DNA from 2 places in the Dactylosporangium sp. CA-139114 genome. Region 1 is predicted to be linked to the other one. Evidence: riboswitches for the same ligand, from Rfam matches in the RefSeq annotation. Region 1 holds a riboswitch; the other holds the start of a gene.
What was found. A riboswitch is a leader RNA that binds a small molecule or an ion and turns the genes downstream of it on or off. The one in region 1 is predicted to bind cyclic di-AMP.

Region 1 (3,400 bases):
GCACAACCTCCCGCCACGCCGCGCTGAACACGGCCGCCGCTCCCCGCTGAACACGACCTCCCCGCCACGCCGCGCTGAACAGGACCGCCGTTCCCCGCTGCACACGGTCTCCTCGCAACACTGAGCCCGGCCACCCACTGCGCGCCGAGTGTGTCGCCGCCGATGCCCGGCACGCGCGAATCCTCGGCTCGGGCGAACCGGGGCGAGGCCCGCGTACGCCTAAGGGGGTGAGGCGGGGGAGGCAGCGATCATGGTGGATGCCGTCGAGCAGGAGTTCCACGAGTTCGTGCGGGCGCGGCTGCCCGGGCTGCGGCGCGCGGCGTACCTGCTCTGCGGGGACTGGACGCGCGGGGACGACATCGTGCAGCGCGCGCTCACGGACGTGTACGTGCGCTGGCGGCGGATCCGGCGGGCCGGGAACGTCGACGCGTACGTGCGCACCGTGCTGGTGCACCGGTTCATCGACGAGCGTCGGCGCGGCTGGTCCTCGCGCGTGTCGCTCGTGGACCGGGTGCCGGAGCGGCCGGCCGAGGACGCCGCGCTGCAGGGCATCCCCGCGGGGCTCGAGTTGCGGCAGGCGATGGCGCGGCTGCCCGACCGGCAGCGGGCCGTACTGGTGCTGCGGTTCTTCTGTGACATGTCCGTCGAGCAGACGGCCCGGGCGCTGCGCTGCGCGCCGGGCACGGTCAAGAGTCAGACCTCGGCCGCGCTGGCCACGATGCGCCGGCTGCTCGCCGAGACCACCGAGCACGCGGGGAGGGCGCGGTGAACGACTGGGAGGAGGGCCTGCGGGTCCTCATGCGCGACGGTGACGAGGCCCCGGCCTCGCGCGTCGACCTGGGGCGGGTGGTGACCGACGGGCGGCGGCGCCGGCGGCGGGCCACGGCCGCGGCCGGAGCGGTGGCCGCGGCGGTGCTCGCGCTCGTCGCCGGGGTGGCGATCACGCCGCCGGGGCGGCCGGGGGGCGGCCCGGTGCCCGGCGCGTCCAGGGCGGCGGACGAGCCGATGCCCGACACGTCCAGCGCGGCGGACGAGCCGATGCCCGACGCGTCCAGGGCGGCGGACGAGCCGATGCCCGACACGTCCAGCGCGGCGGACGAGCCGCTGCCCGACACGTCCGGCGCGATGGACAATCCGCCGCCCGATGGCCGCCCACGAGAACGAGTAGAGCATCGATCCCGTTCGCTGGGCGGCTCAGGCGATCGCGGCGACGACCTGCGCGGCCCGGTCGGCGTGCTTCTGGTACGCCCCCGGGTACGCGGAGCGCTGGACCGCCTGGGCCGCGGCCGTGACGCTCATGTTCTGCCAGCCGGACACCTGGGCGAGCGCCGAGTAGAACAGCGCGGCCGAGTGCGCCGGGTCCATGAGCTCGGCCACGCTGCCCCAGCCCTGGCTCGCGCGCTGCTGGAACAGCCCGACCGAGTCGTGATCGGTCGAGACGGCGTCGTGCGGCAGCTTCATCGAGGACGGGACGGCCGGGCTGGCGACGTTGTACAGGTCGCTCTCCTGCATCGCGGTGGCGACCGCGACGACGAGCCCCTTCTCGGGCATGCCCTGGGCGCGGCCCTGCCGGACGATCGCGGCCGCGTTGTTCATCTGGGTCTGGTTCAGCCCGGCGACCGGCCGCGGCAGGGCGGGCGGGGGCGGGGCGGCCGGCGCGGGGGCGGGCGCGCCGGAGAGCGAGGCCTGCCCGTCGAGCTGGGACAGCACGAGCGAGGCGTCCTCGGCGAACACCGGCGCGGGTGCGGCGGGCGCGGCGACCGGCGGGCGCGACGCGCCGGCGGTGGCGGTGGCGGAGTGGCCGGCCGAGCCGGACGCGAGCAGCGTGGCGGACAGGACGACGGCGGAGACGGCGACGGGTTTGACGGTCAGCAGTGGCCGGCGATGGCGCGGCTGGAATTGGCGCGGTAACGGTTTCAGCAAGATCATTCCTCAGACGGATGCGGGCGCACGCCATCGGCACGATCCCGTGGTACGAGAGGGATCGCGCGGCGGCGAAGCGAACGGTCAGCGGGTGGACACGGGCCAGGTCAGGTCCTGGCGATCACCCGTCCGAGGGAAAGACGACACAGGGCGTCGACGAACACGAGAAGTTCTCCTTCCGGTGCCGCCTACCGGGTTAGCTGACGGGTTCGGGCGGGAGGATTCGCCCTACCGTGACTCGGTCACGGATACACCCCAAGGACTGCGATGGGTCCCCGGCTCACGACGCCGAAGTGAGCGTCGCGACTCGACGGCGCCTGCCCGGTGGCCCCGCGTTTCGGGGCGCGTCTCCCGTGGCAGACCACCCGACAGTAACGGGGACTTCAGGACTCGGCCAGCCACAGCAACGGGATACCACCCGGCGCACCGGAACGCTCACCGTGCGCTGTCACACGATCGGTCATCCCGCGCCGGTGCCGTGCGCCCTTGACCTGGTACATCGCCCGATCCGCCAGGCGCAGGGCGGCCCCGGCATCGAGCACCGTGTCATCGATCACGGCCGCCCCGACGCTGACCCGCACCCGCAGCACGTGCCCGTCGTGCACCACCGGTGCCGAGACGGCCCGCTCGACCCGGTCGACGAGCGCGGCCAGGCCGGCGGCGTCGGTGCCGGGCAGGTCGGCGGCGAGCACCACGAACTCGTCGCCGCCGAGGCGGGCCACGGTGTCACCGGGCCGCACGAGCGCGCACAGCCGCTGGGCCACGGCGACGAGCACCGCGTCCCCGGCGTCGTGACCGAGCGTGTCGTTGACCGACTTGAAGTCGTCGAGGTCGCAGAAGAGCAGCGCCCCGGTGCCGCGCCCGGAACGCGCCCGGCGGACCGCGGCGGCGAGCGGCGCGGCCAGCGCGTCGCGGTTGGCCAGGCCCGTGAGCGGGTCCCGGGACGCCCGGCGCACCAGGTCGGCCTCGGCCGCCTTGCGCTCGGTGATGTCCTGGACCTGCAGGATGCCGAAGGCGGGCGGCCCGTCCACGATGGACAGCGTCGTGGCGACCCAGATCACCGTGCCGTCGCCGCGCACGCAGCGGACCTCGTAGTCGCGCACCTGGGTGCCCTTGCCCGTGGTCGCGGCGGCGAAGGCGAGCCGGGCCATGTCGAGGTCGTCGGGGTGCAGGAGCTCGGCGACGCGCAGTTCGAGCAGCTCCGCCTCGCTGCGGCCGAGCAGCTCGCACAGGGCGGGGTTGACGCGGGTCATCCGGGCCTGGGTGGCGCCGGCGAGGCCGAGCATGCACATGCCCGTACCAGCACCCGTGAAGGCCAGCCGGAAGGCCTCTTCGCTGGCGGCCAGGTGGCGGCGCTCCCGCTGCAGGGCCTCGACGAGATTGGCGTTGTTGATCGCGATGCCGGCCTGCGCGGCGAGCATCTCCAGCAGCTCGCGCTGCAGCGGCCCGGGCCGGCGACCGTCGGTGGGCAGGTCGA
Region 2 (3,400 bases), 2.6 Mb from region 1:
CTTATGGTGAGCGGCCCCTCCGCTCCGCTCCGGACCGCTCACGACAACCACCGCTTCCGCCGCTTGTAGTGCTTGACCTCGCGGAACGAGTGGGCGGCGTGCGAGCCGAGGTAGAACTCGCGGATGTCGTCGTCGGTGAGCAGGTCGGCGGCGGGCTTGTCGAGCACGACCTTGCCGTTCTCCAGCACGTATCCGTGCTCGGCGACGGAGAGCGCCATGGCCGCGTTCTGCTCGACCAGCAGCACGGCGGTGCCGGCCCGGTTGATCTGCACGATCAGGTCCCGCACCTGCTCGACCATGCGCGGGGCCAGGCCCAGGCTCGGCTCGTCCAGCAGCAGGTACTTCGGGTCGGACATGAGCGCCCGGCCCATCGCGAGCATCTGCTGCTCGCCGCCGGAGAGGTAGCCGGCCACGGCCGCGCGCCGCTGCTTGAGCACCGGGAAGAGCGCGTACATGCGCTCCATCGCCTCGGCCGCGCCGCGGCGGCGGGTGTGGGCACCCAGCCGCAGGTTCTCCTCGACGGTGAGCTCGGCGAAGGTGCGCCGGCCCTCCATCACCTGACTGATCCCGCGCCGGACGATCGCGGCGGGGCGCAGACGGTGGACGGGAGTGTCGCCCAGGGTGACGCAGCCGCGCGTCACGGCCCCGTCGTGGACGCCCAGCAGGCCGGACAGCGCCCGCAGCAGCGTGGTCTTGCCGGCGCCGTTCGCGCCGAGGAGGGCGACGATCCGGCCCTCCGGGACGGCGAGGCTCACGCCCCGCAACACCAGCATCACATCGTCGTAGACGACCTCGAGGTTCTGGACCCGTAGCACGTGCGGACCCCCGAACTATTTGCACCGGCGGTGTAAGAAGTTAGGAGTATTTAACCCGCTCCCGCGTGAGAATCAAGCCCCGAATCTGTAACCGTCCGGCACCGATGTCACGGTCCGGCACGGGTGGCCAACCGGCGGTAATCCGGACTTTTGGGGTAATAGATATTGAGCGGGACGCACGCCTTTCGCCCGGCGGATGCTCACGTTAAGTTAGGCGCTGGCCTGCCCGGCAGTCCGTCATCCACCCCGGATGGCACCGGGCAAGCGCCGCCGAATCGAGCTCCGCGCGCACCCACTCCGGGCGTGCGCATCGAGCCGGGGACCCATACCTCTGGGGTGAATCCGCAACACTGCGGTAGGGCGCTCTCTCTTCCCGCCCGAACCCGTCAGCTAACCCGGTAGGCGGTCGGTGCAGAAGGGTCTCCCCTTGTCCACTGGACATCGTGCCCGCCGTTCGGCGCTACGGACCCTGCTCATCGGGTTCGTGTCACTCGCTGTGATGGCACCCGCCACGGTCGCACACGCCGACCCGACGCTCGCCGAGATCGAGGCCCAGCTCGACAAGCAGAACGACGAGCTCGAGCACACGATCGAGGCCTGGAACAAGATCAACTCCGACCTGGCCACCTCGCAGACCAGCGCGAAGGCGCTCGAGGACGGCGTGGCCAACGCCAACGCCGGCGTCGAGCAGATCGCCATCGCCGCGTTCAAGACCAACGGCAGCCTGCGCAACCTCAACCTCGTCCTCAACGCGACGTCGTCGGGCTCGCTCATGGACCAGCTGTCGATGCTGCAGCAGATCACGCGTCAGCAGCAGAAGGAGATCGACGACTACAAGGCCGCCAAGGCCAAGCTGGACGAGACGATCGCGGGCCAGAACGCGCAGAAGGCCGACCTCGAGAACAAGCGCAAGCAGATCGAGGGCGACGTCAAGAAGCTCCAGGACCTGCAGAGGAAGGCGGCCAACGCGGGCGCCAAGAAGGTGGCGTACAACAGCGTCAAGGCGCCACAGGTCGACGACGCCACACGCCAGAAGGTCATCAACTTCGCCTACGCGCAGCAGGGTGAGCCCTACCACTGGGGTTCGGCCGGCCCGGACCAGTGGGACTGCTCAGGGCTGACGATGATGGCCTGGAAGCAGGTCGGCGCGAATCTGCCGCACGTCGCCGCGGACCAGTGGAAGGTCGTGCAGCACATTTCCGCGTCGGAGGCCCGCCCCGGTGACCTGGTCTTCATGAACAACCTCGGCCACGTCGGCATCTACGTCTCGCCAGGCCGGATGATCCACGCCCCGCATACGGGCGACGTGGTGCGGGAGGCCAACATCAGCGGCAGCGTCTACGGATACGGCCGCGTCAAGATCTAGGCTCCCGACGACGATGTGCAGGGCCGCGGATCGCGACGATCCGCGGCCCTTCATCATTGGGGCATGGCGTCCTGGGATCCGCAGCAGTACGAGCGCTTCGCCGACGAGCGCGCCCGGCCCTTCCGCGAGCTCGTGGCCCGCATCCCCACCACGTCCGCGGTCGCCGTCGTCGACCTCGGCTGCGGCCCCGGCACCATGACCGCCACCCTCGCGACCCGCTGGCCGGACGCGGCGATCCTCGGCCTCGACTCCTCGCCGGCGATGATCGCGGCGGCCGCGGAGCACCGCAGCGCCCAGCTGACCTTCCAGCTCGCCGACGCGGCCGAGTGGCGGCCCCAGCGCGGCTCCCTCGACGTCATCGTGGCCAACGCCTCGCTGCAGTGGGTCGGCGACCACGAGACGCTGCTGCCGCTGTGGGCGGCGGCGCTCGACGACGGCGGGACGCTCGCCTTCCAGGTGCCGCTCTCCTTCGACCCGGGCATGGTCGCGGTGGCGGCGCGGGAGCGCTGGGCACCGCTGCTGGGCGGCGCCTCGGGCACCACGGGACCGCGCTCGGCGTCGCCGGTGCTGGGCGCGGCCGACTACGTACGGTTGCTGTCCGGGGCCGGCCTGACCGTCGACGCGTGGGAGACGACCTACTACCACGTGCTGCCCGGCGAGGACCCGGTCTTCGAGTGGTTCAAGGGAACCGGCCTGCGGCCTTACCTCGACGCCTTGTCCGGGGCCGATCTGGAGGAGTTCACGGCGGATGTCAAGGAGCGAATGCGGCAGCTGTACCCGCGCGAGCCCTTCGGCACGATCCTGCCGTTCCCTCGCCTCTTCGTCGTCGCCCAGCGCGCCTGAGACTCCCGGCTCGCGGCTCGCGGCTCCCGTTTTCGCGGCCCTCGTTTCGCGGCTGGCGGCTCGCGGCCGTCGTTTCGGGGCTGGCGGCTCGCGGCCCTCGTTCGCGGCCTTCGTTTCGCGGCCCTCGTTCGCGGCCCTCGTTCGCGGCCGTCGTTTCGCGGCCCTCGTTCGCGGCCTTCGTTTCGCGGCCTTCGTTTCGCGGCTCGCGCCTCGCGGCTCGCGCCTCGCGGCTCGCGCCTCGCGTTCCGCGGCTACGGCCCTGGGCATGGCCGCTCGCACGTGCCGACCGCGCCGTGACGTCGTTCCCATTCGCGCGGATCGTCGCGCATCGGGCATGACCTACGTCAAATGGTTTACATCAGGACCTGATCGCGAT

Region 2: linked by a shared signal. The riboswitch ahead of ACQP2P_RS05480 (NlpC/P60 family protein) and the one ahead of ACQP2P_RS39565 (hypothetical protein) in region 1 are both predicted to bind cyclic di-AMP.

The regions. Positions count from the first base shown of each region.
Region 1 covers NZ_CP192080.1:8,822,503-8,825,902, forward strand. The annotation lists gene ACQP2P_RS39560 (SigE family RNA polymerase sigma factor) at 251-769, shown strand; gene ACQP2P_RS39565 (hypothetical protein) at 1,195-1,923, opposite strand; cyclic di-AMP (ydaO/yuaA leader) riboswitch at 2,094-2,233, opposite strand; gene ACQP2P_RS39570 (diguanylate cyclase domain-containing protein) at 2,307-3,400, opposite strand, start outside.
Region 2 covers NZ_CP192080.1:1,208,321-1,211,720, reverse strand. The annotation lists gene ACQP2P_RS05485 (ABC transporter ATP-binding protein) at 39-773, opposite strand; cyclic di-AMP (ydaO/yuaA leader) riboswitch at 1,074-1,235, shown strand; gene ACQP2P_RS05480 (NlpC/P60 family protein) at 1,300-2,181, shown strand; gene ACQP2P_RS05475 (methyltransferase domain-containing protein) at 2,245-3,024, shown strand.